Regions from separate parts of the Pseudomonas sp. SH10-3B genome, predicted to be linked through region 1. Evidence: riboswitches for the same ligand, from Rfam matches in the RefSeq annotation. Region 1 holds a riboswitch; each other region holds the start of a gene.

What was found. A riboswitch is a leader RNA that binds a small molecule or an ion and turns the genes downstream of it on or off. The one in region 1 is predicted to bind cobalamin.
Region 2: it holds a riboswitch for cobalamin, as region 1 does, so the genes downstream of both, J1G35_RS26325 (ABC transporter substrate-binding protein) here and J1G35_RS22430 (CbtB-domain containing protein) in region 1, are expected to answer to the same signal.
Region 3: it holds a riboswitch for cobalamin, as region 1 does, so the genes downstream of both, cobO (cob(I)yrinic acid a,c-diamide adenosyltransferase) here and J1G35_RS22430 (CbtB-domain containing protein) in region 1, are expected to answer to the same signal.

What each region holds. Positions count from the first base shown of each region.
Region 1 is NZ_JAFLXD010000035.1:4,660-15,347, forward strand. Features, by position in the region: gene cobN (cobaltochelatase subunit CobN) at 1-1,038, opposite strand, end outside; gene cobW (cobalamin biosynthesis protein CobW) at 1,042-2,103, opposite strand; cobalamin riboswitch at 2,196-2,396, opposite strand; cobalamin riboswitch at 2,439-2,644, shown strand; gene J1G35_RS22430 (CbtB-domain containing protein) at 2,741-2,929, shown strand; gene J1G35_RS22435 (CbtA family protein) at 2,941-3,645, shown strand; gene J1G35_RS22440 (cobalamin biosynthesis protein) at 3,642-4,034, shown strand; gene cobM (precorrin-4 C(11)-methyltransferase) at 4,105-4,851, shown strand; gene nfuA (Fe-S biogenesis protein NfuA) at 5,296-5,880, opposite strand; gene J1G35_RS22455 (fatty acid cis/trans isomerase) at 5,974-8,265, opposite strand; gene metH (methionine synthase) at 8,431-10,688, shown strand, end outside.
Region 2 is NZ_JAFLXD010000050.1:23,835-34,522, reverse strand. Features, by position in the region: gene J1G35_RS26335 (M4 family metallopeptidase) at 1-376, opposite strand, end outside; gene J1G35_RS26330 (DNA/RNA non-specific endonuclease) at 509-1,438, shown strand; cobalamin riboswitch at 1,475-1,669, shown strand; gene J1G35_RS26325 (ABC transporter substrate-binding protein) at 1,785-2,795, shown strand; gene J1G35_RS26320 (iron ABC transporter permease) at 2,792-3,796, shown strand; gene J1G35_RS26315 (ABC transporter ATP-binding protein) at 3,793-4,557, shown strand; gene J1G35_RS26310 (hypothetical protein) at 4,914-5,453, opposite strand; gene J1G35_RS26305 (alpha/beta hydrolase fold domain-containing protein) at 5,564-6,487, opposite strand; gene J1G35_RS26300 (TspO/MBR family protein) at 6,487-6,927, opposite strand; gene J1G35_RS26295 (nucleotidyltransferase family protein) at 7,062-7,631, opposite strand; gene J1G35_RS26290 (hypothetical protein) at 7,719-7,952, opposite strand; gene J1G35_RS31080 (hypothetical protein) at 8,166-8,294, shown strand; gene J1G35_RS26285 (hypothetical protein) at 8,332-8,841, shown strand; gene J1G35_RS26280 (TonB-dependent receptor) at 9,245-10,688, opposite strand, start outside.
Region 3 is NZ_JAFLXD010000016.1:76,464-87,151, forward strand. Features, by position in the region: gene J1G35_RS14535 (cobyric acid synthase) at 1-213, opposite strand, end outside; gene cobD (threonine-phosphate decarboxylase CobD) at 210-1,199, opposite strand; gene cbiB (adenosylcobinamide-phosphate synthase CbiB) at 1,192-2,100, opposite strand; gene bluB (5,6-dimethylbenzimidazole synthase) at 2,097-2,747, opposite strand; gene J1G35_RS14555 (cobyrinate a,c-diamide synthase) at 2,744-4,093, opposite strand; gene cobO (cob(I)yrinic acid a,c-diamide adenosyltransferase) at 4,090-4,701, opposite strand; cobalamin riboswitch at 4,774-5,025, opposite strand; gene J1G35_RS14565 (sorbosone dehydrogenase family protein) at 5,125-6,438, shown strand; gene J1G35_RS14570 (C40 family peptidase) at 6,512-7,048, opposite strand; gene J1G35_RS14575 (NlpC/P60 family protein) at 7,193-7,837, opposite strand; gene hda (DnaA regulatory inactivator Hda) at 8,052-8,756, opposite strand; gene J1G35_RS14585 (AI-2E family transporter) at 8,960-10,033, opposite strand; gene J1G35_RS14590 (DUF2066 domain-containing protein) at 10,076-10,688, opposite strand, start outside.

The DNA.
Region 1 (10,688 bases):
CACGTCCGACTGGCTGCGCTCGCTGCGCCAGGCCATATCCTTGAAGCTGATCGGCCGGCTGATAATCCGCCCGTCCAACTCGGGCAAGGCAATGTGCATCGCTAGGTCGCGCGGGCCAAGGCCTTGCTCGCTGGCCTGCCAGCCCGGCTGGTTATCCTGGGCACAGATCGCCTGGATCACCGGGATATTGCGGCGAAACGGGCGCAGATGCGGGGCTTCGGGGCTGGATTGGGCAAAACCGGTGGTGTTCAGGATCACCGCCGCGCCGACCTCATCCAGCAGGTCCTCGACCACCGTCAGGCAGCCGGGTTCTTTCAAACTGGCCACCGCCATCGGCAACGGGTTAAGGCCCGCCGCCTGCAAGCGTTGGCAGAACACATCGATAAAACCGGTATTGGCCGCCTGCAAGTGCGAGCGGTAGAACAGCACCGCTGCCACGGGCCAATCCGCGTGCCAATCGGTCTGCCAGTCATTGAGGCGAGGGTTGGCTTTGTGCGGGTGATAGATCGCGGTGCGCGGCAAGGTCTGCGGCTCCGCCCACGGGTAATCGCGGTCCAAGTAGCCGCTGGCCAGGCAGCGGAAAAAATCCAGCGCGTTAGCGAGACCGCCCTGGCGCAGGAAGTGCCACAGGCGGTCGCGCTGTTCGGCATTCACCGTGCTCAGGCCGCTGAGTTCCGGGTCCGGGCGATCATCCCCCGGCACTAGGATCAGCGTAACGCCGCGCTCGGCCAGCTCCACCAGACGCTCGATGCCATAGCGCCAATAACCGATGCCGCCGTGCAGCGAAATCAGGATGACCTTGGCGTGGCGCAGCACTTCATCCACATACAGGTCGACCGACGCATGGTTCTGCACCTGCATCGGGTTGGCCAGGCGCAGGCTGGGGTAATCCTCGGGCAGCTGCTGGGCGGCTTCGGCCAGCAGCGCCAGGCTGGAATCGCCGCTGCACAGGATCACCAGTTCAGCGGGGGTTTGGCCAAGGTCGGCAATATTGTCGTCCGCGACGAAACCACCGGGCTGAGTCCTGAGCAGGTGCATGGGTTAAACGCTGAGGGCAGCGCGCAGTTGCGCTTCGAGGCCCGCCGCGTCCAGCTCCTGGCCGATCAGCACCAGGCGCGTGACGCGCGGTTCATCAGCGCCCCAGGCGCGGTCGAAGTGCTTATCGAAACGCGTGCCCACGCCCTGGATCAGCAGGCGCATCGGTTTGTTCGGGATGGCGGCGAAGCCTTTGACGCGCAGGATGCCGTGCTGAACCACCAACTGGTTCAGGGCGTCGAGCAGCAGTGCTTCGTCGGCTTGCGGCAGGTCGATGGAGATGGAATCGAAGGCATCGTGATCATGATCGTCCTCACCTTCGTGATGATGATCGTGGTGGCTATGGCGAGCATCGATATGTTCTTCGGAACCCGCGCCCAGGCCGATCAATACGTCCAACGGCAGGCGACCGCTGCTGGCTTCGATGATCTTCACCGCTGGCGGCAGTTCTTCGGCGACTTCCAGGCGTACACGGGCCAGTTCTTCGGCGCTGATCAGGTCGGATTTGTTGAGGATTACCAGGTCGGCGCTGGCCAGTTGGTCGGCAAACAGCTCGTGCAGCGGCGATTCGTGGTCCAGGTTCGGGTCGAGTTTGCGTTGGGCATCGACCTGATCCGGGAACGCGGCGAACGTGCCGGCGGCCACGGCCGGGCTGTCGACCACGGTGATAACCGCATCAACCGTGCAGGCGCTGCGGATTTCCGGCCACTGGAAGGCCTGTACCAAGGGTTTTGGCAGGGCCAGGCCCGAGGTTTCGATGAGGATATGGTCGAGGTCGCCACGACGGGCGACCAGTTCGCGCATCACCGGGAAGAACTCTTCCTGCACCGTGCAGCACAGGCAGCCGTTGGCCAGCTCGTACACGCGGCCGTTGGCCTCTTCTTCGGTGCAGCCGATGGAGCACTGCTTGAGGATCTCACCGTCGATGCCCAGCTCGCCGAATTCGTTGACGATCACCGCAATACGACGGCCCTGGGCGTTGTCGAGCATATGGCGCAGCAAGGTGGTTTTACCCGAGCCGAGGAAGCCGGTAACGATGGTGACGGGAAGTTTGGCCAGTGTTTTCATCGGATGCCCTTTGGGGCGGGCATACGGGACGATAGGCCCTGCGGCAGCGCGCAGCAGCAGATTTCGTCACCGGATCACCCCGCCCGGTTGAATTGGAAAATCGGTTACGAGGCAGGTCTCCTGGCTTGGGGCTTGCGGGTCTTGCGACCGGCGCTGGCTGCGCCTTCCCGCCGTAATGGCAGTGGCGTGGCAGTCAGATAAACCCTTCACAGTTGCGGGGGCAGCCGCGGCTTGAACCGCGTTCCCTTCTTAGCTTCGGCGTGGGCCGAAGAACCTCGAAGGTGCAAGGCTACAGGGGCTCGCCGCATTTGACTACCGTCCCCGGCCCATGCTCTCCTACACATCTTGTTTCGGGTGCCCTTCACAGGGTGAAACGGGAAACCGGTGAGTCATAGCCTTATGACGAGTCCGGTGCTGCCCCCGCAACGGTAAGCGAGTGAAGCGTCAGATCCACTGTGCCTGTACGGCATGGGAAGGCGACGCTTTCTAGACCCAGTGTCCCTCGCAAGCCCGGAGACCGGCCCGAATAACATCCAATAACAAACCCGCGGTGGGCGGGCGCTGTTAAAACCCTGCGTGCCTGGCTCGCGGGGTTTGCATGCGCTCGTTTCACCCTGACACCTGAAAGGGACGCGCCATGTCGATCATCAGCAGCACCTCGCACACCGCCAGCAGCTCCGCCACCCTCAGCCAACGCCTGACCGCCGCCATCGGTGCGTCGATCCTCGGCGCGTGCCTGGTGTATTTCGCCGGTTTCTCGCACATCGAGGCGGTGCACAACGCTGCCCACGATACCCGCCACAGCGCCGCGTTCCCGTGCCACTGAGGCCTGCCGACATGATCAAGCGTATTGCACAAACCGCAGGGTTCACCGGCTTGCTGGCCGCCCTGCTGCTGACCCTGCTGCAAAGCTTCTGGGTCGCTCCGCTGATTCTGCAGGCGGAAACCTTTGAAAAAGCCCCGGCCGCGACCGAAGTCGTGCACGAGCACGCCGCTGGCGCCGCTGCACACTCCCACGACGCCGAAGCCTGGGAGCCGGAAGACGGCTGGCAGCGCGTGCTGTCGACCACCGGCGGCAACCTGGTGGTGGCCGTCGGCTTCGCCCTGATGCTGGCCGGCCTCTACACCCTGCGCGCACCGACCCGCACGGCCCAAGGCTTGCTGTGGGGCCTGGCCGGTTACGCGACCTTTGTGCTGGCGCCCACCCTGGGCCTGCCACCGGAGCTACCGGGCACTGCCGCCGCTGACCTGGCGCAACGGCAAATCTGGTGGATCGGCACCGCTGCCTCGACGGCTGTGGGTATTGCCCTGATCGTGTTTGGTCGCAACTGGCTGCTGAAAGTCCTGGGCGCGGCGATCCTCGTGGTGCCACATGTGATCGGCGCGCCGCAGCCGGAAACCCATTCGATGCTGGCTCCGGAAGCCCTCGAAGCACAGTTCAAGATCGCTTCGCAGTTGACCAACGTGGCGTTCTGGCTGGCCTTGGGCCTGATCAGCGCCTGGCTGTTCCGCCGCAACCGCGACGATCAATACTCGGCATGACCCTGGTGGTCGGCCTGGGTTGCCAGCGGGGTTGTGATGTAGACACCCTGCTGGACCTGTTCGACAGCGCCCTGGCCGAGGGCGGGGTCGAGCGCCAGCGTGTCACCGCACTGGCCAGCATCGACCGTAAACAGAACGAGCCAGGGTTACTCGCCCTGGCCCGACTGCTCGACCTGCCCTTGCAGTGCTTCAGTGCCGGGCAACTGGCCGTTTACGAAGACCGGCTGAGCCACAAATCGGCGGTCGCGTTTGCCCATACCGGCTGTTACGGCGTCGCCGAAAGTGCCGCCCTGGCCCTGGCCGAACAGCTCTGCGGCGGCCCTGCCCGCTTGTTGATCACCCGCCAGAAAACCGCCCAGGCCACCTTTGCATTGGCCTGCGCCGGCTAAAATCCCGATAATCGCCCTTCCCGATCATGAGCAATCTTCATGCTCGCCCGCTTTTGCACAGGAATTCTCCATGACCGTCTACTTCATCGGCGCCGGCCCCGGCGATCCGGAATTGATCACCGTCAAAGGCCAACGCCTGATCCGCAGTTGCCCGGTGATCATCTATGCCGGCTCGCTGGTGCCGGCGGCGGTGCTGGAAGGTCATCAGGCGAAACAAGTGGTCAACAGCGCTGAACTGCACTTGGAACAGATTATCGAACTGATCAAGACCGCCCACGATAATGGCCAAGACGTGGCACGGGTGCACTCCGGCGATCCGAGCCTGTATGGCGCGATTGGCGAGCAGATCCGTTATTTGCGTGAGTTGGGCATCCCCTTTCAGATCATTCCCGGCGTCACGGCGGTGGCCGCCTGCGCAGCCTTGCTGGAGACCGAACTGACCCTGCCGGACATCGCCCAAAGCGTGATCCTGACCCGCTACGCCGATAAAACCAGCATGCCCGCCGGGGAAGACTTCCACAGCCTGGCCCGGCATGGCACGACCATGGCGATTCACCTGGGGGTCAATCATCTGGAAAAGATCGTCGCCGAACTGCTGCCGCACTATGGCGCGGACTGTCCGATTGCCGTGGTGCACCGGGCGACATGGCCGGATCAGGATTGGGCGGTCGGCACGCTCAGCGATATTGCCGACAAAGTCGCCGCCAAGGGCTTTCGGCGCACGGCGCTGATTGTGGTAGGTCGGGTACTGGCGAGTGATAGTTTCAGTGAGTCGTCGCTGTATCGGGCCGGGCATGCGCACCTTTATCGACCTTGATTATTTACTTCACGAACAACCTATAACGCATTGATTCAAATGAATAAATACAATAAAAAACGTGGGAGGGGGCTTGCCCCCGATGACGGTGTGTCAGCCTGCTCATGAGTCGACTGAGGCACCGATATCGGGGGCAAGCCCCCTCCCACATTTGACCTTCCTTGTCAGGGAGATACAGTCAACATTCGAAATTGATTTTTTAATTCACACATCATCAGCAACACGCTGATTTAACTGAATAAATGCAAAAAAATGTGGGAGGGGGCTTGCTCCCGATGGCGGTGTTTCAGCTTCCTCATGGGACGACTGAGGCACCGCTATCGGGAGCAAGCCCCCTCCCACACTTAATCCTCCTTGTCAGATAGATCGCATAACCGCTTGAATTTTAATAATAAAAAACGGCGCTCACGGGCGCCGTCTTTTTGTTCGCAGTGAACGCCTTACTCAGTAGTAGGCGTTTTCTTTCTGCGTGTGGTCCGTCACGTCACGGACGCCCTTGAGCTCCGGAATACGCTCCAGCAGGGTCCGTTCGATGCCTTCACGCAAGGTCACGTCCGCCTGGCCGCAGCCCTGGCAGCCGCCGCCGAATTTCAATACGGCGATCCCGTCTTCCACTACGTCGATCAAGCTGACCTGACCGCCGTGGCTGGCCAGGCCCGGGTTGATCTCGGTTTGCAGGTAGTAGTTGATGCGCTCGTTGACCGGGCTGTCAGCGTTGACGTTCGGCACCTTGGCGTTAGGCGCCTTGATGGTCAATTGGCCACCCATACGGTCGGTGGCGTAGTCAACCACGGCATCGTCCAGGAAGGCTTCGCTGAAGTTGTCGATATACGCGGTGAAGCTTTTCAGCCCCAGGGCGGTGTCTTCAGGTTTCTCTTCACCTGGCTTGCAGTAGGCAATGCACGTCTCGGCGTACTGGGTGCCAGGCTGGGTGATAAAGACGCGGATGCCGATACCCGGGGTGTTCTGCTTGGACAGCAGGTCAGCCAGGTAATCGTGGGCGGCGTCGGTAATGGTTATGGCAGTCATGGAAACTCCTCACAGGCTTGCCGGCAGTTTACGCCAAAATATTACGCAGGTACAAAGTCCGAGTAATTTTGTCGGAAAAGACTCTCGCTCCCGTCAGAGGTTTTCATAGCGGTTCATATCCAGCACCCCTTCTTCCACGGGTGTGGTCTCGCGGATGTACACGGACAAATCGTGGAAATACTGCCAGAACAACGGGTGGCTGCGGCGCACGCCCCAGCGATCGACGATTTTCTCAAAGCGGTTGGCGTCCTTGGCCCGCTCCATTTCGGCGACAAACTCGGGGACTTCCCGCGCCGGAATATTGAACATGAAGTTCGGGTAGCTGCTGAGCACGCCTGGGTAGATGGTCAGCGTGTCCAGGCCCGGCTGATAGCGATAGGCCTCGCCTAACAGAAACGCCACGTTACTGTGGGCGCGGTTGCGCAGCATGCTGTAGACCACACGCTGGCCGCTGGCGGTTTCGACGCGCAGCATCGTGGCTTCGGGCAACTGGTCGATCACCTTGAGCCCCGCCGCCGGGCGTGAGGTCAGGCGACTGAGCGCCTGCTCCGCGCCCTGCAACTCCGAGTCGACGCCATCACGGGAGCAGTACGCCCCGGCGCAACGGTTGATCGGGTCCGGGCTGACGTTCAGGTCGCCGTAGCGAATGAGCAACTGATTGGCGAAGTCACGCTTCGGGTCTTTTTTATCCAGATGCAGGCCCGTCGGCTTGTCGTCATCAATGGCCTCATAGTCCAGCCACAGCTTGAGCTTGCCGCTGTTCTGGTACCAGTCATCCATAAAGTCGTCGCGGCTGTTGGCCGGCATCAGGCGCAGAAAATTCTGCTCGGCGCCGTTACGGATCAGGTCGAAGTACAGGCGGGTCTGGGCCTGGTGCGACACGTTGCCGAACACGTCGAAGTTGACCGCCAACTGATAATAGGTGCGCTCCAGCAGCGGGTAATCGAACAGCCACATCGTCTGCGGCACCTCACCGATCAGGCCTTTGTTGACCGAAGCGCTGTCGAAGTGGCGGAAGATGCTCAGCAAAGCATTGTCGTTGCCCGCCCACACGCTCGACCAACTCGGTGGCGGCAGGTCGGCGTAGCTGTCACGGCGCAGCGCCTCGTATTCATTGCGCTTGTCACGATAGGCCAGCCACAGGCTCAGCACGCTGCCCACGTCGTCGTTCTGCCCCGGCATCGCCAGCAACGGCGTGGCCTGGCCGCGATAACGCGCATCGGTGATGTACAGGTCATGGTCCGGGTCCTGGAACAGAGTCCAGAAATTATCGCGGATCACGTCCGTGGCGATCTGCCCACGGCACACCGGCCCGCGAATAAAGGTGCGTACGAAGTATTCGGCGTTATCGAGCATGAACTGGTAACGCGCCTTGGCCGGGATCGCCTCGAACGTTTCAAATGGGTTGGCTCGACGGCCCGGCCCGTAGCCCGGCAAGGCGTTGACCTGCCAGTTTCCGGCGTAGAACAACGCTTTTATACGTGCCATTTTCTCGGCACTGAACGGGTAAGTGATGTGGGTTTTATGCACGATCACGCCCTGCACCGGCCACAAACGGTAGTACACGCGGGTGCCTGGATCATCGTTGGGTCGGCGCGTAGCAATCAGGTCGATCGGCTGGCCGCTCGGCGTGCGCGAACGCACCCACTGGAAGAAATGCCCCGGCTCGCCGCCCTCGAAATAGATGTGGGCCAGGAACAGATGCTCGAACAACCAGCGCGCGACCAGGCTCTCCCGGGCGCCGGGCTGGTTGAACAGGTTTTCCCATTGCTGCACCTGCAGGGCTTCCCTGGCGCTCGGCGCCAAGCCCTGCGCATCGATCGGTGCGCCGGACGCCAGCCAGCGTTGCAAGGTCTGGTATTGCTGGTCGGTCAGGCCGGTGACCGCCAGGGGCATGCCTTCCTTGGGATGGGCGCCGGCATAGGCATTGAATTCACCGGGCGTGGCGCACATGTTTTCGCGATTCAGGCCCAATACGATCTCTTCGGGCAACTTGGCATTGGGCTTGAGCGCTGCGCTATGCCCCAGTTCCAGCATGCGCGCCATCAACGCGGCCTGGCTGCCCTGGGCGTCGAGTACTGAATAGAAGCCCTTCTGCTGCCAGGCCTGCTGGCCGAAGGCGTCATAGAACAAACGGGTGGTGGGCGTGGCCTGGCTGCGCTCGCCGTCGTACACCCGCATCTTGCTGGCGCCCCGCGCCGCGCCCTCGGCACTGCCCAGGTTGAGCTGGCAGGCAGAATCGTAGCAGGCATGGCAGGCCACGCATTTCTCGGTGAAGATTGGTTGGATGTCGCGGGTATAAGAGATCGCCGAAGCGGGACCTTCCGCCAGAGCGGTACTGGCTATCAATGCCAGGACGGCGCTGACGATAAGACGAAGTGACATGTATCCGGTCCCGATTCAATGCGTGCGATTAAAAGTGGCGGTGATTCTACCGGGCCATACCCCCTACCAACATGAGCGATATTCATGCAAATCCCGGGCATGCCGCAAATCCGCACAGGTTTGCTATGATCCACGCCCTCCGTAATGCCTGACCAGAGTAGTCCCATGTCCGATCGTAGCGCTCGTCTGCAAGCCCTTCACCACGCCCTCAAGGAACGCATCCTGATCCTCGACGGCGGCATGGGCACGATGATCCAGAGCTATAAACTGGAAGAACATGACTACCGCGGCAAACGCTTCGCCGACTGGCCGAGCGACGTCAAGGGCAATAACGACCTGCTGGTGCTCACCCGCCCGGACGTGATCGGCGGGATCGAGAAGGCCTACCTGGATGCCGGTGCCGACATCCTCGAAACCAACACCTTCAACGCCACCCGTATCTCCATGGCCGACTACGGCATGGAAGAGCTGGCCTATGAATTGAACGTCGAAGGCGCACGCCTGGCGCGCAAGATCGCCGATGCCAAGACCGCCGAGAACCCGGCCAAGCCGCGTTTCGTTGCCGGCGTCCTCGGCCCGACCAGCCGCACCTGCTCGCTGTCGCCCGATGTGAACAACCCCGGCTACCGCAACGTTACCTTCGATGAACTGGTGGAGAACTACACCGAGGCCACCCAGGGCCTGATCGAGGGCGGTGCCGACCTGATCCTGATCGAGACCATCTTCGACACCCTCAACGCCAAGGCCGCGATCTTCGCCGTGCAGGGCGTCTTCGAAGCGCTCGGTATCGAATTGCCGATCATGATCTCCGGCACCATCACCGACGCCTCCGGCCGTACCTTGTCGGGCCAGACCACCGAAGCGTTCTGGAACTCGGTGGCCCACGCCAAGCCGATTTCCGTGGGCCTGAACTGCGCCCTCGGCGCCAGCGAGCTGCGCCCGTACCTGGAAGAGTTGTCCAACAAAGCCAACACCCACGTGTCCGCGCACCCCAACGCCGGCCTGCCCAACGAATTCGGCGAGTACGACGAGCTGCCGTCGGAAACCGCCAAGGTCATCGAAGAGTTCGCCCAGAGCGGCTTTCTGAACATCGTCGGCGGTTGCTGCGGTACCACGCCGGGCCATATCGAAGCCATCGCCAAGGCCGTGGCCGGCTACGCGCCGCGCCCGATCCCGGACATCCCCAAGGCTTGCCGCCTGTCGGGTCTGGAGCCGTTCACGATTGATCGCAGCTCGTTGTTCGTCAACGTCGGCGAGCGCACCAACATCACCGGTTCCGCGCGTTTCGCCCGCCTGATCCGTGAAGACAACTACACCGAAGCCCTGGAAGTCGCCCTGCAACAGGTGGAAGCCGGCGCCCAGGTGATCGACATCAACATGGACGAGGGCATGCTCGATTCGAAGAAGGCCATGGTGACCTTCCTCAATCTGATTGCCGGCGAGCCGGACATCTCCCGTGTACCGATCATGATCGACTCCTCCAAGTGGGAAGTGATCGAAGCCGGCCTCAAGTGCATCCAGGGCAAGGGCATCGTCAACTCCATCAGCATGAAAGAAGGCGTCGAGCAGTTCATCCATCACGCCAAGCTGTGCAAGCGCTACGGTGCGGCGGTGGTGGTGATGGCGTTCGACGAAGCCGGCCAGGCCGACACCGAAGCGCGCAAGAAAGAAATCTGCAAGCGCTCCTACGACATCCTGGTCAATGAAGTCGGCTTCCCGCCGGAAGACATCATCTTCGACCCGAACATCTTTGCGGTCGCCACCGGTATCGAAGAACACAACAACTACGCCGTCGATTTCATCAACGCCTGCGCCTATATCCGCGACGAGCTGCCGTATGCGCTGACCTCCGGTGGCGTGTCCAACGTGTCGTTCTCGTTCCGGGGCAACAACCCGGTGCGTGAGGCGATCCACTCGGTGTTCCTGCTGTATGCGATCCGCAACGGCCTGACCATGGGTATCGTCAACGCCGGCCAGCTGGAGATCTACGACCAGATCCCGGCCGAGCTGCGCGATGCCGTGGAAGATGTAGTCCTCAACCGCACCCCGGAAGGCACCGACGCCCTCCTCGCCATCGCCGACAAGTACAAGGGCGACGGCAGCGTAAAAGAGGCCGAGACCGAAGAATGGCGCGGCTGGCCGGTCAACAAGCGCCTGGAACACGCGCTGGTCAAGGGCATCACCACCCATATCGTCGAAGACACCGAAGAATCGCGGCAGTCGTTCGCGCGCCCGATCGAAGTGATCGAAGGCCCGCTGATGTCCGGTATGAACATCGTCGGCGACCTGTTCGGCGCCGGCAAAATGTTCCTGCCCCAGGTGGTGAAATCCGCCCGTGTGATGAAGCAGGCCGTGGCCCACTTGATCCCGTTCATCGAGCTGGAAAAAGGCGACAAGCCGGAAGCCAAGGGCAAGATCCTGAT
Region 2 (10,688 bases), on a different contig from region 1:
CGGCATCGTCGATGGAGTTGCGGTCGAACACCTCTTCGAAAAAATCGAACGTGGCACCCAGGCCGTCATAAGCTTCGTCCACGGCGGCGTCGCCACTGGCGGGCTGGCCTTCACCCCGGATCAGCTTGCCCGGCAGGCTGTCGGTGCCTTCGGCGCTGTAGATCGAGCGCCGTTTACCAGCGCCCATGACCAGGGCCATGTGGGCCGGCCCCTTGGCGGGCACTGCGACCATGCGCAGCGAGCGGAACGTGCTGTCCTTGGCGCGGGTGCGCAGCGCGATTTCGCGTTGGGCCTTATCACCGTGACGCGCGATCTGGTCGAGCATGTACGGCGGGATCAGGCAGAAAATCGGATTGCGGTAGTGGCGATCACACATGGGCTGGCTCCATTTTTGGCGTGTGGTGAAGCTCCAGGTAACCGCTTGAGGATAGCCCCCAGAGGGTTAACGCGTGTCATCAATTGTCATCAACCTATGTTGCAGTCGTGTTTATCCAAGGAGGACTTACCCATGCCAGCCCGTAAAGCCAAAATCGACCTTGCGCACCGTCCAAGACTCGCCGATCTGCGCCCGTTGATCACGACCACCCCCACGCTGATGGAGGCCCGGGCGGCGGCGCCCCGTGTCACCGCCGCCAAGGATCTAAAGGACCGGCGCGGCTATGCAGCAGACTTTCTCAGCAGCTTCGTGGTGCCCTGGCCCACGGCAGACGAGGCGTTGGCGGATGACGTAGAACCCCTGCGCCTGGACTACACGCATTTCTCGGTGACGATGTCGCGTTCCCGACGACTGGCGCTCTACGTCGGCGTGAATATCGACGGCGGGCAGCATGTGGAGATTATCCGCAGCAATGACACGTGGGCCTACGATGGTCGCCTGCCGATCAGCGCGCAGGTGGGCGAAGCGCTCTACACCAACAACGGCCTGGATCGTGGGCACCTGGTGCGCCGCCAAGACCCCAACTGGGGCGACGAGGCAAAAACCGCCAACCTCGACACCTTCCACTTCACCAACTGCTCGCCGCAGATGAGCGGGTTCAACCAGAAGACCTGGCTGGAACTGGAAGACTACATCCTCGATAACACGCAACGCTGGAAAGCCCGGGCCACGGTGTTCAGCGGCCCGGTGTTCGCCGACGACGACCGTCTCTACCGTGGCATCCGAATCCCCAAGGCGTTCTGGAAAGTGGTGGCCTACCTCAGCGACGACGGCAAGCCCTGCGCCAGTGCCTACATGATCGACCAAAGCCGCGAACTGGGTCAGCTCGACCTGATGTTCGGCCAGGTCAGGACCTACCAGCGCAGCGTGATCCAGATCGAACAATTGACCGGTATCCGCTTCGCCAACCTGGCGGACTACGACGGTTTCAGCAACGAGGAGCGCGCCACCGGGACGCGAATTGAAGCGCTGATCCAGGGCCCTGAGGATATTCGTGTCTGACTGGGCGCCCCTCGGGCTGTATCGCCTCGCCCTAATCAACTACCATACCGCGCCGGTTCCCAAACGGGACTAATAGGGAATCCGAAGCGCGGTATGCCGCGTCAATCGGAACTGCCCCCGCAACTGTAGATGCCGAGCCTGCTCCCCACTGCCACTGGACCACGTCCGGGAAGGCCGGAGCGTGGCGACGACGCATCAGTCAGGAGACCTGCCGGCCCAGCAAAATCACTAACCGGCGGGGTGTCCGGGAAGGACATCCTTACCTGCCCGACCGGCAGTGTTCGAGGGCGTATTTCCGAACTGTACCTCCCCTGTTCCCACGTACGGTTCACACGGAGATTGCCTCATGCTGCCACGCGTTACCGCCCTGATCAGTGCCCTGGGTTTCTGCGCCCTGGCCCAAGCCGCGCCAACTCAGTACCCGCTTACCCTGGAAAACTGCGGCAGCACCCTCACCTTCCAGCAGTCCCCCGCGCGCAGCGTGACCATCGGCCAGGCCGCCACGGAAATGCTCTATGCCCTGGGCGTAGGCGACCGTGTGGTGGGCACCTCGCTGTGGTTCAACAACGTGTTGCCACAGTACGAAGCACAGAACGACGGCATCGAGCGCCTGGCCAACAACGAGCCCAGCTTCGAAGCGGTAATCGCCAAGCGCCCGCAACTGGTGGCCGCCGAGCTGGAATGGGTGGTGGGCCCGCAGGGCGTGGTCGGCACCCGCGAGCAGTTCCACGACCTGAAGATCCCCACCTACCTGCTGCCCTCCGACTGCGAAGGCAAGGACAACCTGGTGGGCGCCGACGGCACGCGGCTGGAGCCGTTCCGTATCGAGACGATCTACAAGAGCATCAGCCAGCTGGCGCAGATTTTCGACGTACAGGATCGCGGCCAACACCTGAACGACGAGCTCAAGGCGCGCCTGGCCAAATCCGTGGCCACCGTGCAGAGCAAAGGCCTCAAGCAGGCCAGCGCGCTGGTGTGGTTCTCCAGTTCCGAAATGGCCAGCGACCCGTACGTGGCGGGCCACAAGGGTATTCCGGAGTTCATGCTCGAAACCCTCGGCCTGCACAACGTGGTGCAATCCGATGAAGAATGGCCCGCCGTCGGCTGGGAAACCATCGCCAAGGCCAACCCGACCTTCCTGGTGATCGCCCGCATGGACCGCCGCCGCTATCCCGCCGACGACCATGAAAAGAAACTCGCTTTCCTGCGCAGCGACCCGGTCACGCGCAACATGGACGCGGTGAAAAACAACCGCATCATCATCCTCGACGCCCTGGCGCTGCAGGCCAGCATCCGCACGTTCGATGGCCTGGAACAACTGGCCACGGCCATCGACGGCTACAACCTGCCGAAATGATCCGGACCTTACTCGCCCTGGCGCTATTGCTGATCGCCGTCCTCGCCGGCGTGGCCATTGGTGAAACCGCCATCGATCCGCTGGTGGTGCTGCAGGTGCTCGCCAACAAACTGTGGGCAGCCGGTTACGTGCTGGACCCGATCGATGAAGGCGTGGTGTGGAACTACCGCCTCACCCGCGCCCTGGTTGCCGCCGCCTGCGGTGCAGGGCTGGCCACCTGCGGGGTGATTTTGCAGTCATTGCTGCGCAACCCGCTGGCCGATCCGTACCTGCTGGGTATCAGCGCCGGCGCCTCGACCGGCGCGGTGTTGGTGGCGCTGATGGGCGTGGGCGGCGGGCTGATTTCACTCTCGGCCGGCGCATTTGTCGGCGCGATGGCGGCGTTCGCCCTGGTGATCTTGCTGGCGCGGGCCAGCGGTTCGTCCAGCGGCACCGGGCAGATCATCCTCGCAGGCATCGCCGGGTCACAGCTGTTCAATGCGCTCACGGCGTTCCTGATCACCAAGTCCGCCAGCTCCGAACAGGCGCGCGGCATCATGTTCTGGCTGCTGGGCAACCTCAGCGGCGTGCGCTGGCCGTCGGTGTGGCTGGCAGTGCCGGTGGCGGTCACGGGCTTGGTGGTGTGCCTGTGGCATCGGCGCGCGTTGGATGCGTTCACCTTCGGCACCGACTCGGCCGCGTCCCTGGGCATCCCGGTGCGCCGCGTGCAGTTTGTGCTGGTGGGGTGCGCGGCGCTGGTGACGGCGGTGATGGTGTCGATTGTCGGCTCCATCGGTTTTGTCGGCCTGGTGATCCCCCACGCGGTGCGCCTGTTGCTCGGCACCGGGCATTCGCGCCTGCTGCCGGCCAGTGCGCTGGGCGGCGCGTTATTTTTGATTGCGGCCGATGTGTTGTCGCGCACCTTGATCAAGGGCCAGGTGATTCCGGTCGGCGTGGTGACGGCGCTGGTGGGCGCGCCGGTGTTTGCACTGATCCTGATTGGCCGGAGGAATGCGCGATGAGCGTACTGAGTTGCACCGGGCTGGGCTTCAAGGTGCGCGAGGCCGAGTTGCTGCGCGATATTCACCTGGAGGTTCAATTGGGTGAAACCCTGGGGATTGTCGGGCCGAATGGCTCCGGCAAATCCACCCTGCTCAAACTGCTCGCCGGCTTGCGCACGCCGGCCAGCGGCGACGTGCGCCTGGGCGGGCAACGCCTGGGCGACCTGTCCCGCCGTGCCATCGCACAACAGCTGGCGGTGGTGGAACAACAGGCCGACACCGACGACGCCATCCGCGTGTTCGACGCCGTCGCGCTGGGCCGTACACCGTGGCTGTCAGCGCTGAGCCCGTGGTCCGGCGAAGACGACGCCATCGTGCGCCAGGCCCTGCATGATGTGGACGCCACCCACCTGAGCCACCGCGCCTGGCGCAGCCTCTCCGGCGGCGAGCGCCAGCGCGTACACATCGCCCGCGCCCTGGCGCAACGGCCGCAGATCCTGTTGCTGGATGAGCCGACCAATCACCTGGACATCCAGCATCAACTGGCGATTTTGAAAGGCGTGCAAGGGTTGCCGGTGACCACCCTCATCGCCCTGCATGACCTGAATCAAGCGCTGACCTGTGATCGCCTGGCCGTGCTGGATCGTGGGCGCCTGGTAGCACTGGGCAAGCCGCTGGACGTACTCACGCCGGAGCGCTTGCGGGAGACATTCGGGGTGCAGGCGCATTACCTGACGGACCCGTTTGATGGGGCGCAGATACTGCGGTTGCGGTCTAACTGAACCCACTACACCCGAGATCCTAATGTGGGAGGGGCTTGCCACCGATAGCGGTGTGCCAGTCGACACTGCTATCGGGCATAGGTATCTACGCACCGTTGGCTAAACGCTGGGCAGATAGGGCTGTTGTGGCGAGCGGGCTTGTCCCGCGTTGGGCTGCGTAGCAGCCCCAAAACCAGCCTCTACAGAGTGTCTGATACACCGCGTTCTTCTTGACTGGGGCTGCTGCGCAGCCCAACGCGGGACAAGCCCGCTCGCCACAGGGAGATTTGTCAGAGTCTGGAAGTTGTGGAGATACCTATGGCTATCAAAGATCGACGGCAGATCGGTCACCATCGCCGGCCTCAACTTCAGCGCATTCATTCGCGCAACTCACACACAGCACTGCCCTTCATACCGGAGGCGTGCACGCTCACATGGCGCACGGAAAAACCGGGGTTTTCGACGAGTTTTCTCTCTTCCCAAGCCCCACCGCTGGCGACCTGATAACCAATGGTGCCGTCCGCTTGCCAGGTCAGGCGCAAGGTGTATACGCCGCGTTGGTCGGGGGCCCGATGGAAGAACGTATCGATGACCGGCTTGGCTTTGTTGAAGGTACGCAGTTGGAACAAACGCTGATCACTGCCGGCTGGCGTGTAGCTGGAAAGAAACAGGGTGTCGTCCTCGGCAGCGTCCTCGGCAGCCGCAAGAATCACCGACGGTACCCACTTTTCGCCGCGGTCCTGGTTGTCGGTGGTGACCTTGCAGGTCAACTGGCCTGTTCCGGTAACGTTCTGGCGCAGAACGGTCTCATACATCCCATAGGGCACGTCGAACGTCAGTGTTTTTTCGGTGACCTGGCCACAGCCTGCCAGCAGATACAGCGCCGATAGACCGATGACTCCTTGGAGAATCTTCACGTGCTTTCCTTGGCTTGGGGGAATATTTGGAGAAGACAGCGTACCCGGCCCACGGGTAAAAGGGGATGGCAATCGATTTAGAAAATAAGCGCCACCTGCCTGGGGAGAATTCACTTTTCTCCCTCGACGTGCTTCGTTATCCACTTGCGGCTGTAAGCAAGCACGCCATCGGCCATCGCCACCGGAAAATGAATAAATCCATGGGCCGACTCCGGCAACAGGTGTACTTCCGCCCTGGGCCACCGCTCTGCAATCAACAGCGTGTCATCCTTGAGCGGGTCCAACTCTCCCACAAACATCAACGCCGGGGGCAGCCCTTCAAAGTCGCCATACAACGGCGATAACGGTGGATGCCTGCGCTCATCATCACTCAGCCCGGGCGTGAGCATGCGCAACGCCTCCACCATCCCAGGCCCATCCAGCACCAACGTTTCAGGGCCCGCAGCGCGTACGCTCGGTGTGCCGGTCAGGTCGTAAACGCCGTAATACAACACCGCGCCGCTTATGCGCTTGAGCAGTTCCGGCCATTGCTTGAGGGCCAGCAACGTCGCCGCCGCCAGATGCCCACCGGCCGATTCGCCGACGACGATGACCGGCAGGCCGGCAAACTCATCGGCACTGAGTAACCAGCGCGCCGCCGCCAAACAATCCGCCATCAGCCCCTCGACCGGCGTGTCGACCGCCAGCCGATAATCCACCGACACCACCGCCACGTCACACGCCTGCAGCATGCCCAGGTTGAGGTCGTCATCCATCTGCGCATTGCCGATCACCCAGCCGCCGCCGTGGATATCCAGCACCACGCCTTTGGGCTTGCCGCTTGGCCGCAGGATGCGCACGGGGACGTTGTCGACAACCCTGCTTTCAGCCGGTGTGGCGCGCTTGAGCGTTTGACTGACGCGCAACAGCGCCTGGATCAAACGCGGCGTGATGCGGTTGCGGATCTTGAAGCGCGGCAGCCAGGCCAGCTTCTGATTGAAGCGGCGCATCTGGGCCAGTTCCGCTTCGCTGGCGGGCCAAGGTTGGTGGGCCATCAGCGGTTATTGCGCAGGATCGAGAAATTCAACGCGGCCGCCACACACAGCCACGCCAGGTACGGGAACAGGATCAAGCCGGTGATCAGGTCCAGGCGAACGGCCAATACCACCATTGCTGCCACGGTGATCCACAGCAACACGATGATCACCATCCCGGCCAGGAGGTGATGCGCGCCGAAGAACACCGGCGTCCACAGCGTGTTCAATGCAATCTGCGCAGCCCACAGCGCCAGTACCATCTGACTGCCAGGAATCAGGCTCAAGCGATAACCGGCCCAGGCCAGCAGCAGGTAGATGATCGTCCACGCAACCGGGAACAACCAATTGGGCGGAGTAAAGCTGGGTTTGACGAGGGATTCGTACCAGGCGCCGGGTTTGAAAATAACACCGGTACTGGCAGCGGCGGCGCAGGCTAGCAGGAAGATAAAGAAAGTCATCGTCTGTCCTTGGCGGGAGTGGTTTGAATCTTGGACGTGCAGCACCCACGTAAAAGTTCAGCGCAAATCAACGGTAGGAGCGAGCTTGCTCGCGAAAATCGCCAACGATAACGCAGCGCCCCCAGCCAAAGCATTCAGGCATCCCCAACCCCTACAATCCTCAGCCAAGGCCAGCGTGCCTGATAACTGCGCGCCTTCTGCTCAAACAACGCCAACTCCGGATGCCGCGGGTTAATCCGCAAAATCCCCTGTTCCACGTCCTCCAACCCATAGGGCGCATACACCTCGCCCGTGGCAATCTCCAAGCCGATGCACGTACCGGCCACCAGATAACGATCGACCCCGTCGCGTGCTGAATGCAACTGCGGATAAGGCCGACCAAAGCGCTGCCCGTACCAAAGGTGCACCCGCGCCTGGTTCTTGACCTCGACATTGACGCCCAGGTCTTTGAACAACTCGTCCGACGCACGAATCACCGCGTCTTCCGCCTCGTAAGACACGTCGGTATCGAAGTAAAAAACGTCGTAGTCCTTCACGCCCTGATCGGCAGACAGATTCGCCTGATGGTTCCACACCGCCTGGAACAGGCAGCCTGCCGTGAGCATGCACTGATCCACACCAAGGTCAGGCAGGCGCGCCGTGATTTCGGCGTTGATGGGGTTGGCCATGGCCAGTTCGAGCAGGGTTTCGACGGTCAATGTCATGCTGACTCCTTCGTCATCGGTACGGTCTTGGGGAACAACCGTACAACATTGAGCACCGCGTACGACGCATGGAGTAATCCGCGCCCATCAGCCCTTCAACTCACCCGCCCGATTACTCGCCGCATCGTCGTAAGCCACATACAACGACTCGGCGATTTGGCTTTTGATGGCTTTGGTGGATTCCAACCCGAGCACAAAACCTTCCGCCTTGCCGCCGGCACGGTTGAGTTCTTCATGAGTGGAGGCACCGGTGATGGCGTCAAGCAGCTTGATGGCGTGAGGGCCTACGCCTTTGGGAAGGCTGATTTGGTCGATGGACATGGGCGATACCTTGAAAGAGAGAGATCGGTAGCGCGTGGAACCACTGCCGGGGGTGGCATGGTAGACCGTTATACGCGGCAAGGGGCTGTTTTCCAGGTGAGCCTGATTAACCCCTTTAAACTCAGGATGCCTGATTCATGGCATTTCACTCTCATGCATCGCCCCGGCCGCGCTTCATCGGGCGAGCCCGCACACCTCATGGATGCCCAAGACATGCGGGACACTATCCGAGTGGTGCGCTTGACTCACGCCAACGACACACCGATGCAAGCCTTCACAATAGAATACGACCGCTGCCTGGCGCTGCGGGCCAAGAAGCATGCGGCGGCGGCAGCGAACTGACCCATGCACACGCTCTACCGAAATTAATAGGGAAATTATGAAGCCTCTTTACCTGTGTTCCATTCTGCTGCTTGCGGGCTGCACCCCAGCGCCGAAATACCTAGTGCCTGCGGGGGCGCCTCACGCGCTTATTCGCAGCGAATTGGTGTCGATGGAGAATCGTCGTAACAGCGTGTCTCTGGTCGAGGCGCCTGCCATCGGCTGCAAATACGGCAGAACCGTGGCGACTTCGCCGGGAGGGCAATTGGTGTCCGTTCGTAAGAATGTATCGACGCCGGAGGGGTTTTTCCCGATTGAAGCCGGCAAGCCGCTGCACTTGGTGATGCGCGGCGCGGCCAAGGGCAATCGCTCGTGCAGCATAGCGTTTGTCAGCGAATTTGCGCCGGGCGCACGTTATGTGATCAAAGGAGGAATCGTCGACAGCCCGGACACGCTGAGCGGTTGTTACATCGACATATTCAATGTCGATTCGGGCGCGCGCGTCCCCAAGACCGATGAGCCGAAGATGGACCGCAATTGTGCGTTGGACCGGCTACCGACGCTCTAGTGGGAAATTGCCCCCTACCTGAGCACCCTTTGGCGCTGCATGTGACCGCCCATTTGCATTGGACTTAACCATTGATGTGCAGGCGCCTCTTGCGCGCCAAAGCATTCTCCAAGCACCGCAGTTGGATGTGGGCTTGGAGCGTAGCGGCATGGGATGCTATACGACACTTATCGGGTGTGATATCAGACAAAGATATCGATTAACGAATAGTTAGGGACAACTAACGATGCGTCCCAAAAGTGCTTATAGCCTGGTTGTTTTCAGCAGTCTTATTATTAGCTCCGGCTGTACATCATATGAATCCAAGCCAGTCATCAAAAGAGTACTTGACGGGATTAAGTCTCGGCTTGATTCCTTTTTTCCTGCCCACGCCCGTCCCTGGACGTAGGCCACACACCACCGCTTAGAAGCTGTACCGCGCAGTCAGTTTGAAATTACGCGGGTCGCCGTAGATGTCGTACGGCTCATAGCCGCCATTGGCGATGCTGACGTAGTAAGTACGGTCGAACAGGTTGTTTACGTTGAACTGCAGATCCAGGTGCTCGTTGGCCTTGTAGCCTGCCACCAGGCCGGCCACGGTGTACGAGCCCTGGCGGTTTTCCCATGCGCTGGTACCGCTGCCGCCTGCGGTGCGGATCTGGCTCTGTTGGTAGACATCACCGCCAATGCGCCAGCGGTGCAGGTCGCCGGGCAGGGTGTAGATCGTGGACACTTTGAACATCTGGCGCGGCAGTCGGCGGTTAAAGTCCTGGCCTTCCAGGGACTCATTGGCGTCGCTGACGTATTTCGTCTGGGTGTAGGTGTACCCGCCGGCCAGTTGCCAGTTTTCGGTCAGGGCACCCTGGATTTCCAGGTCTACGCCCCGGCTGCGCACCAGGCCGGACGCCTCGTAGCACGAGCTGACGGCGGTTGTCCCGCAGCCTTTGACATCAGTCAGTTCCTGGGCGCGATTTTTCTGATCGATCTGGAAAACCGCCAGGCTGGCGTTCAGTGCGCCATCAAAGTATTCGCCCTTGATGCCCACTTCGTAGTTCTCACCCACGATAGGCTCGACCACTTGTCCACCGAGGCCTTTTTCGGTCTGCGGCTTGAAGATATCGGTGTAGCTGACATAGACCGAGTGATGGGTGTCCAGGTCATAGACCAGGCCGGCATAGCGGGTCAGATTGCGCGTGACCTTGTAGCTGCTCTCAGGGGTTGCCCGGCTTTCGAATTCGTACCAGTCCAAACGGCCGCCGAGAATCAGCGACAGCGGATCGGTCAAGCGCAGGCGGGTGCTGGCATAGAAGCTGTCCTGGGTGGTTGTCTCGAGACGGCCGTTGGGGCCCTTGACGATATTCGGCTTGGTATGACCACGAGGGTCCCACGCGAACAGATCGACGTTACTGTCGATGAAACTTTCCCACAGCTTGCCGGTACGATAATCCAGCTGGCGCTTGCTGGCGCCCACGGTCACGTCATGTTCCCGGCCCATGAATTGGAAGGGGCCGCTGAGGGCCAGGTCGTAACCTTTTTCCTTCTGCTCCATGGCTTGCGTCCATAGATAGTGGCGGTTGTAGCCCCAGATGGAAGAGGCCAGCACGTCGGTGTTGGTCGTCGCCTGCATGGCGGCCATGCGCAGCTTCCAGTCGTTGGCGAAGCCATGCTCCAGGGTCGCGAAATAACCGGTGGTGCGGTTGTCCATGTACTCGTAGTCATGCCCCAGGAAGGTATCCCGTGGCAGTCCCAGGTGACCGCCGCCACGGGCCATGGGCAAGCCGCCCCAGACGTAGTTGGTGTGGTCCTTCTGCCGGTAGGCACCCACCGTCAGGGTGGTGGTATCGCTCAGGTCGGCGTCGACGACGCCG
Region 3 (10,688 bases), on a different contig from region 1:
GGTGTGGGGCGCCAGGTTGGCCGCTTGGGCCTGCACGGCCTGGGCGCGGCCAATCTCGCCGCCTTCGGCCGTCACGGCGCTGTTGAGCGCCATGTTCTGCGGTTTGAACGGCGCCACGGCGATGCCCTGGCGCACCAGCCAACGGCATAAGGCGGTCACCAGGGTACTTTTGCCGGCATCGGAGGTGGTGCCTTGCACCATCAGCGTACTCATGACGCGTCCCTGTAGGCCGCCAGCGCTTCGTCGAGACGCAACCAGTCGGCCTCGGTGCCGGGCAGGCCAAAACGCACACTGCTGTCGTGCACAAACAGGCGCAGCAGGATGCCGCGCTGGGCCATGAATTCGTGCATGCGCTCAGCGTGTGGGGTGATCAACCATTGGAACAACGCGCAGCCGCCCTGGGGTTGAAAGCCATGGCGCTCAAGTATTTCAAACAGGCGCTGGCCGGCCTCGATGCAACGCGCTCGCTGCCGCGCATGGCCAGCGGTATCGCGCAGGCACACTTGACCCAGCACCCGCGTCGGCCCGCTGACGGCCCACGGCCCGACCTGTTCGGCCAGCAACTTAAGCAACCTGCGTTCGGCCAGCACAAAGCCCAGGCGCACACCGGCCAGGCCGAAAAACTTGCCAAACGAGCGCAGCACAATCAAGCCGACCCGATGGGCCTGACTCGCCAGGCTCAACTGCGGGGTGATATCCATAAACGCTTCGTCCACCACCAGCCAGCCGCCGCGCTGGGCCAGCCTTGTGTGCCAGTCCAGCAGGCGTTGCGGGGGCAGGCTGAGTCCGGTGGGGTTATTGGGGTTGACCACCACCAGCACGTCGAGGCCATCGAGGAAAAAATCGACTTCCTGCTCCTGCACTTCGCGCACCACGTAACCGGCGCGGCGCCAGGCTTCGGCGTGCTCGGCATAGCACGGCGACAGCACGCCGACCTTGCCGGCACGGCGCAGGCGCGGCAGCAACTGGATCGCCGCCTGGGAGCCGGCCACTGGCAGGAGATGGGCAGCGCCGTAATACTCGCTGGCCGCTTGTTCCAGGCCGTCGTCAGATTCCGGCAAGCGCGCCCAGGCCCGCAGCGGAATCTCCGGGATCGGCCAGGGCCAGGGCGCGAGGCCGCTGGAAAGGTCCAGCCAATCGGCCTCGGCGATCCCGTACTGAATCGCCGCCTTGCGCAGCCGGCCACCGTGTTCAAGCATAAAATTGCGCCCCCACGCATAGAATCAGCAACCACAACCATACGCCGCGCTGCACCAGCTGCCAGCCGCGGTCGATGGAATCGGCATCCGCCGCCGGGCCTTCGCCCAACTGCGGACGATGATGCACCTCGCCGTGGTAAATCGCGGCGCCACCCAGCTCAACGCCCAACGCACCGGCGCCGGATGCCATCACCGGCCCGGCATTCGGGCTGTCCCAGGTCGGTCCCTGAGTGCGCCAGCATTTGAGGGACAGGCGGGTTTTGCCGAGCACGGCGTAGGTTAAAGCCACCAGACGTGCAGGAATATAGTTGAGTACATCGTCGATCTTGGCGGCAGCCCAACCGAAGCGTTCGAAGCGTTCGTTGCGATAGCCCCACATGGCGTCAAGGGTGTTGCTCAGACGGTAGAGCACCACGCCCGGCACGCCGGCGACGACAAACCAGAACAGCGCGGCAAACACCGCATCGCTGCCGTTTTCCAGCACCGACTCGGTGGCGGCGCGGGCGACTTCGGTGCGGTCCAGTTCGCTGGTCTGGCGGCTGACCAGGTAACTCACGCGCGTGCGGGCCGCGTCCAGGTCGTCGCTGCGCAGGGCCTGGGCCACCGGGATTACATGTTCGCCGAGGCTGCGCATGCCGAGGGCGCAGTACAGCGCGAGGATTTCCAGTATCCAGCCGATATACGGCGCCCACGACAACGCGGTGGCCAGCAGGGTCAACGGCACCACGGCGATAAACCACGCGGTCACGCCATGGCTGCGCCAGCCACGGCCACCGCTGTTGAAACGTTGTTCGACACGCCCGGCAAAATTGCCGAACGCCACCAGCGGATGCCAGCGCCTGGGCTCGCCCAGCAGCGCATCCAGCGCCACCGCAGCCACACACAGCAAGGCCACACTCATTGACTCACTCCCCACACATTCTCATACAACATCTCACTCAACGGCCGAGGTTCGGTCCAGCCTTCGAGCTGCAACATCGGTGCCGGGTAAAATTCCGTCACCGGCCCCAGGCACAAGACCGCCAGGGGTTTCGCGCCGGGCGGCAGGCCCAGCAGGTCGGCCAGGGCCTGGGGCTCGAACAACGAGACCCAGCCCATGCCCAGCCCCTCGACCCGCGCTGCCAGCCACAGGTTCTGGATCGCGCAGGACAGCGACGCCAGGTCCATCTCCGGCAGGGTGCGCCGCCCGAAGATGTGGCGCTCACGGTCATCCATCAACGCTGCCACCAGCACTTCGGCGCAGTCGTGGATGCCTTCGACCTTGAGCTTCATGAACGCGTCGGAGCGCTCGCCCAACGCCTCGGCGGTGCGCACGCGCTCTTCTTCCACCAGCTGTTGAATCTGGCTTCGCAACGCGCGGTCGCTGATGCGGATAAACCGCCAGGGCTGCATCAGGCCAACGCTGGGGGCCTGGTGCGCGGCCTGGAGCAGGCGATGCAGCAATTCGGGGGCGACCACGCCACCGCTGAAATGGCGCATGTCGCGGCGTTCGGCGATGGCGCGGTAGACGGCGTCGCGGTCGGCCTGGGGGAAAGCGTTGTCGGTCATGGCCCTACCGGGGGCAAGCCCCCTCCCACAGTGGATAGGGTTTGAGCTCGGTCCGGCGCAAACAAGGCGGCCACCGCAGTCGGATTCGACGGGAAATAGAAGTGCACGTAAGAGGCCGTCATTCGCCCCTGCCGGTAAACCGCTTCGGCACCGCGCCCACCATTGGGGCTCAGGCCACGGGCAATCGGCTGGCACTCGGTGCTGGTCAGGGAATGGTGGTACGTGTGCCCGCGCAGCACGCCTTCGGGCAATTCGACGCTTTGCAGGGCCAGGGCCGCGAGTTTCTTTTGCATCACCGCATCGCCCTGGAGCAGGCCAAGCAGTTCAGCACGTTTGCCGTCCACGTCGGTGAGCGAGTCCAGCAGGTAGAGCATGCCGCCGCACTCGGCGAGCAACGGCTTGCCGGCGGCGTGGTGCGCACGAATGGCGGTGAGCATCGGAGTATTGTCGGACAGCGCCTGGTGGTGCAATTCCGGGTAACCACCGGGCAAATAGAGGCTGTCAGCCTCGGGCAGCTGGCGATCATGGATCGGCGAGAAAAACGTCAGTTCGGCGCCCATCGCCCGCAGCAGGTCGAGGCTGGCGCCATAGGTGAAGGCGAAGGCTTCGTCACGGGCCACGGCAATGCGTACACCGGCCAGCAATGGCTCGGCGGCGATCACTTGCGGTGCGGCGAAGGTTACCGGTGGCGGCAACGCGACTTCACAGCTGCTGCCCAGTGCCTGGGCGGCGGCGTCCAGGCGCACGTCGAGATCGTTCAATTCGCTGGCTTGCACCAGGCCCAAATGGCGGCTGGGCAGTTCAATCCCGGTTTCGCGGGACAGTGCGCCATACCAACGCAAGCCTTCGGTGAGGCTGCCTTCCAGCAGTTGCGCATGGCGCAGGGTACCGACGCGGTTGGCCAGCACGCCGGCAAACGGCAAGTCCGGCTGATAGCGCGCCAGGCCCAGGGCCAGGGCGCCAAAGGTCTGGGCCATGGCGGTGCCATCGATCACGCCGAGCACCGGAACGCCGAAATGCCGCGCCAGGTCGGCGCTGGACGGTGTGCCATCGAACAGGCCCATCACGCCTTCGATCAGGATCAGGTCGGCCTCCCCCGCCGCTTCCCACAGCAGGCGGCGACTTTCCTGCTCGCCCACCATCCACATGTCCAATTGATACACCGGCGCACCGCTGGCGCGTTCGTGGATCATCGGGTCCAAGAAGTCCGGGCCGCATTTGAACACGCGCACCTTGCGCCCCAGGTTGCGGTGCAAACGGGCCAGCGCGGCGGTGACGGTGGTTTTGCCCTGGCCGGACGCCGGTGCGGCGATCAGGACGGCTGGGCAATGGCGGGGCTGATTCAAAGTTCGACGCCCTTCTGTGCCTTGATACCGGCCTGGAATGCGTGCTTGAGCATGCCCATTTCGGTGACGGTGTCGCCCATTTCGATCAATTCAGGCTTGGCGCCACGGCCGGTGACCACCACGTGCTGCATCGGCGGACGGGCTTGCAGGTCGCTGAGTACCTGATCGAGGTCGAGGTAGCCATGCTTGAGGGCGATGTTCAGCTCATCCAGCACCACCAGGCCGATGGTGGGGTCTTGCAGCAGTTCACGGGAGACGGCCCAGGCGGCTTCGGCGGCGGCGATATCGCGCTGGCGGTCCTGGGTTTCCCAGGTGAAGCCTTCGCCCATCACATGGAAACGCACTTGTTCGGGGAAGCGACGGAAGAACAACTCCTCACCGGTGCTGTTGCGCCCTTTGATGAACTGCACCACACCGCACTGCATGCCGTGGCCCATGGCGCGCGCGAGCATGCCGAATGCCGAGCTGCTCTTGCCTTTGCCGTTGCCGGTCAGCACCAGCAGCAAGCCGCACTCATTGGGGGAATTGGCGATGCGCTCGTCGATCACGGCTTTTTTGCGCAGCATGCGCGCCAGGTGGCGTTCGTCGCGGTCGGGGGTATCGGTCATGGCAGCTCTCCGTTGGGGCTGGACAAAAACGGCAGGCAGGAAAAAACAGACAGCCAAGCATCGCCCACCGTGATGCTGTTGGATGATCCAGGCCGGTCTCCGGGCTCATGAGTGGCGCTCCCTATGTAGAAAGCAGGCCGACGATGCGCCTTCCCATATCGTCAGGCGATACAGTGGCCAATGGCAGCGTCTTGACTCATTTACCGTTGCGGGGGCAGCGCCGGAATCGCGGCAGCACTGTGTACAAGTGCGCTCACTCACCGGCTTCCCTGTTTCACTCTGTCGACCCACGGGTCACAGAGCACCTGAAACAAGCCGCGAAGGTTAGTGGGTTGGGGGTGGAGCGTCAATTAAAGCTGGCGTTGCACTTGAACCATCGCCTCGCCGCTCTCCTCTACCCTTACAGGTATCCAGGAGAACACCATGCATAAAACCAGACTCGCCCTACTGATCATGCTCGCCGGCACCCTCGCCGCCTGCGGTGAAAGCTCCACCCTGCAGGTGTCCGATGGCACCGGGCCGTCGCCCCAACTGCCGGAGCCGAACAAAACCCTGATTCCCACCGTGAACATCGCCCCGGCTATCGGTTGGCCGCAGGGCGCGAAGCCGACAGCAGCGGCCGGCACCCAAGTGGCGGCGTTCGCCGAAGGCCTGGACCACCCGCGCTGGCTATATGTACTGCCCAACGGCGATGTGCTGGTGGCAGAAACCAATGCGCCGCCCAAACCGGATGATTCCAAGGGCATTCGCGGCTGGGTCATGGAAAAAGTCATGGGCCGTGCCGGTGCCGGGGTGCCAAGCCCGAACCGCATCACCCTGCTGCGCGATGCCGATCACGATGGCGTCGCCGAGACCCGCACGGTGTTTCTGGAGAACCTCAATTCACCGTTCGGCATGACACTGGTCGGCAATGACCTGTACGTGGCCGATTCGGACAAGCTGCTGCGCTTCCCCTATCAAGCGGGCGAAACCGCGATCAAGGGCGCGGGCACCAAGGTGGTCGACCTGCCGGGCGGCCCCTTGAACCACCATTGGACCAAGAACGTGATCGCCAGCAAGGACGGCAGCAAGCTGTACGTAAGCGTCGGTTCCAACAGTAATGTCGGCGAAAACGGTCTGGAGGCGGAACAGGGCCGGGCGGCGATCTGGGAGGTGGATCGCGCCAGCGGCGAGCACCGCATTTTCGCTTCCGGCCTGCGCAACCCTAACGGCATGGCCTGGGAACCCCAGAGCGGCAAGCTGTGGACCGCAGTGAACGAGCGCGATGAGATCGGCAGCGATCTGGTGCCGGACTACATCACCTCGGTCAAGGACGGCGGTTTCTATGGCTGGCCTTTCAGCTACTACGGCCAGCATGTGGATGTGCGCGTCACGCCGCAGAATCTGGACCTGGTCGCCAAGGCCATCGCGCCGGACTACGCGGTGGGGCCACACACCGCATCTTTAGGCCTGACGTTCGCCGAGGGCAGCAAACTCCCGGCGCCGTTCAGCAATGGCGCGTTCATCGGCCAGCATGGCTCGTGGAACCGCAAGCCGCACAGTGGCTACAAGGTGATCTTCGTGCCATTCGAGGGCGGCCAGCCTAAAGGCCAGCCGGTGGATGTGCTGACCGGGTTCCTCGACAAAGATGAGAAAGCCATGGGTCGGCCGGTGGGTGTGGTGATTGATCAGCAGGGGGATTTGCTGGTAGCGGATGATGTGGGGAATAAGGTCTGGCGGGTGTCGGCGGCTCAATAAACGCCTCCAGAAGCAACATAAAACCAGTGTGGAAAGGGGCAAGCCCTCTCCCACATTTAGTTCGGTGTTTGGTTCAGGGATTACGTGCCAGGTTTGCTGGCAACACACGCTTGGCACTCAGATAGGCATTCTGCCAATACGCCTTGGACAAGGTATCCAGCTTCACCGTACCGCCGGTTTGCGGCGCATGGACAAAGCGGCCTTCGCCCACATAGATGCCGGCGTGGCTGACCTGGGAACCGCCACCGGTGGCAAAGAACAGCAGATCGCCGGTCTGCAGGTTCTGTTCGCTGACATCCTGGGCGCGCATCACGATCAGCTCGCGGGTAGTGCGCGGCAGGGAGATGCCGGCGGCGTCACGGAACACGAAGCCGATCAGGCCGCTGCAATCAAACCCCGAGTCCGGCGTGTTGCCGCCCCAGCGATAAGGCGTGCCGACCAGACCCAATGCACGAAAGAGCACGTCTTCGGCAGCAGGCGAGAAACTTTGGCTGGAATAGGTGAACACCGGCTTGGGCTTGACCGCAACGGGAGCGGGCGGCGGCCGACTGGCGCAGGCGCTGATAAGCGCGGCGCAGAGGATAAGGAGCAGGCGGGCTGAGGTCGACATGTGCAGAACAATCCGGGTCTGGATGCGGCTTTCGCTGCCGAACGCTGAAAACCAGAACGCGCAAGCAAAGCTCGCGCGAACGGATTACAACAATGTCCAGGGATTCTAGCGCTTACACGTCAAACTTCAAGTATCACTTTAAGTTTACTTACTGGCGGTAACCGTAGTCGGGGCCATGGCGAGTGCGCGCTTGGCTTCGATGAAGGTTTTGCTCCAGTAGCTGTCGCCCAGGCTGTCGACTCGAACACCGCCACTGCGACGGCTGCTGGAGTGGATAAACTGGTTATCGCCCAGATAGATACCGGCGTGACTCACACGACCACGGCCTGCAGTACTGAAGAAAAGCAGATCGCCAGGCTTGAGGTTGTTGCGTGCGACCAACGGTGCTTTCACGTTGATCATTTCGCGAGTGGAGCGTGGCAGGTTCATGCCAGCTTCTTCACGAAACAGGTAGCCGATGAAGCCGCTGCAGTCGAAACCGGCTTCAGAGGTACCGCCGAAACGGTAACGGGTACCGATCAGGGACATGCCGCGTTCAAGGATGCTGTCGGCCAGAACTGGAAGCTGGTAAGGCTTGTTGCCGGAGAAATCGGCCAGTTCCTTTTCGGTTGCTTGCTCTTCTTTATAAAGCGTCTCTTCATAAACAGAAGCAGACTGCGCAGCAACGAATTTTGCCTGGGACTGTTGTTGAGTTTTTTGCTGTTCAACCACCTGTTGAGGATGGGAGGCGCAACCAAACAACAGGGTAACGAGTGCGAGGGGCACGAGGGGTGCGAAGCGATTTAGCATGGGCACGACCGTGACTAGATGTGTAAAGAAGCCGAGACTATGCCCTCTATCACATCCATTTGCAAATTCAATCGTGATATATGTGACTTCTTGTTTGGACTATGACATCTAAGCCCTTAACACCCCATGCAACCCATTTGCGTGGCCAAACCGGCCCAAACGCGGGTTTTCTGGCGCCTGAAATTCGCCAAAAGCCCCGAAAACAAAGGGCTGGCTACCAGCCGAGGGTTTCCTTAAGGAAGGGAATAGTCAGCTTGCGCTGGGCCTGCAAAGAGGCTTGGTCGAGCTGTTCGAGCAAATCGAACAACGCGCTCATGCTGCGGGTCCCACGGGTGAGGATAAAGTGCCCCACCTCGTCGGTGAGGTGCAGGCCGCGACGGGAGGCGCGCAATTGCAGGGCACGCAATTTGTCTTCGTCGGAGAGTGGGCGCATCTGAAAGATCAGCGCCAGGGTGAGGCGCGACTTGAGGTCGGCCAGCTTGACCGGCAACTCCCGTGGCGAGGTAGATGCAGCGATCAACAGGCGCCGACCACTGTCACGCAAGCGGTTGAACAAGTGAAACAGCGCCTCTTCCCAATCGGCCTTGCCGGCCACTGCCTGCAGATCGTCCAGGCATACCAGTTCATATTGCTCAAGGTTGTCGAAGATGCCGATGCCTCGATCCATCAACTCCGCCAGCGGCAGGTAAACGGCCGGCTCGCCCATCTGCTCGAAACGCAGGCAAGCGGCCTGCAACAGGTGGGTACGCCCCACGCCGTGTTTGCCCCACAGATAGATCAGGCTTTCGGTCCACCCGGCGTCGGCTTCGCAGAGCCGCTCGACATAGCCGAGTGCAGCGGCATTGGCGCCTGGGTAGTAATTGATAAAGGTGGCGTCATCACGCAGACGCACACCTAAGGGCAGCTGAATCGGTTTCATGCTGACTGAACGGCTCCCATCGAACCGTTAGTGGCCTCTGTGTAAAGTTTGCAAAGTTTATACCCGTGACGCCGGGCGCACAATGCAGCAGACCACAAGCAAAATCAAAGGTTTGCGTTAACTTGCCGGTTTTACGTGGATTGTTTGACGCCCTACCCCCCTAAACAACAAACCCGGCCGAAGCCGGGTTTATGACGCAACGGTTACAAGTCGGGGTCTTCGACGCCCGTATAGGCATCGGATTCCTTGTACAGATCGTGCACATGGCGCACCAGCACCATTATCACCGCCGCCACTGGCAGCGCCAGCAGGATCCCGGTAAAGCCGAACAGCTCGCCGCCTGCCAGGATCGCAAAAATCACCGCCACCGGATGCAGGCCAATCCGATCCCCCACCAGCAATGGCGTCAGCACCATACCCTCCAGGGCCTGGCCCACCATGAACACCGCGACAATCCCCAGCATCGGGTACAGGTCGCCACCAAACTGGAACAGCCCAGCCACCAACGCCGCGCCGATACCGATCACAAAGCCCATATACGGCACGATAGCGGCGAGACCGGCGATCAGACCGATCAACAAGCCCAGCTCCAGGCCGATAGCCATCAAGCCCGCCGCATAGATGATCCCCAGCGCCAGCATCACCAGCAACTGGCCCCGCACAAAGGCGCCAAGCACCTCATGGCACTCGCCGGCCAGGGACACGATGCGTTCCTCGCGGTCACGGGGCAACAGGCTGCGGATCTTGGCCATCATGATGTCCCAGTCGCGCAGCAGGTAGAACGCCACCACCGGGATCAGCACCAGGTTGGTCAGCCAGCCGATCAGCGCCAGGCTGGAGGCGGTCGCCTGGCTGAGTACCACGCTGACAATGTCAGTGGTCTGGCCCATATGCTCGCTGATTGCGGCCTTGACCTTATCGAACTTCCAGAACCCATCCGCCAAGCCCAACTTGGCCTGGACCCACGGCATTGCCGTGTGCTGCAGCCAGTCGAGCATCTGCGGCGCCAGCTCGTAGAGACGAAACAGCTGCTTGGCCAGCATCGGCACCAGCACCAGCACCAACGCGGTGATGATCAACGTGAACAGCGCAAACACCGCAACCACACCCAAGGTCCGCGACAGACCGGCTTTCTCCAGACGATCCACCACGGGATCGAACAGATAGGCGAGCAGCAACGCAACCAGGAACGGCGTCAGGATCGAATGCAGCAAGAACACAAAAACGCACAGCAGGACGAACCCACCCAGCCACACCCAACGACGCGTATCCGCCATAACCCACTCCATTACTTGCTTCTATCTATATAGGAAGAATTTTTACCAACGAAAGCGCAGTTGCGCCTGGGGCTCAGGAGCCGCTGCCGGTTGCGTGCCATCCGCCACGGGCTGCTGCGCCGGGGCCTCACCTGCCGGCACTTCCTGCAACCTGGCCAGGCTCAACTGAGTGCGCAACTGCTCGGCGCTGCCATGGACCCGATACACAATGCGATCGCCCTCCACGCGCTGCGGCTGGCCGCCAAACGGTTCCAGCAGATGACCCAGCGCCGCATAGCGCTCCAGGTTCATGCCCTGCACTTCCAGCAATTGCTCGGTGCTCACGCCAGGCTTGACGGCAAAGCGCGGCGCGAGTTTCTGGCTGATCGCCAGCATGACCGCATCGGCCACCGCGCCAGTGTCGGCGCCTTGCGCGGTGCCCTGCTCACTCTTGTCGCCCAGCCACAGGCGCCATTTGGCCTGCCATTGATTGCCTTCCTGGCGTGCGTGCACGGCGAGCAAGGCGTCGGCGCCGTAGCGCTCGGAAGCGGCGCGCAACGGCGTGGCGTCGGCATTTTCCAGATTCGGCGGCGTAGCGACGACCTGCTCATCCAGGTCCCCCAGCGGCAGGCGCAACGGCAGGCCACGGTGTTGTGCGGCACGGCGCAGCGCTTGG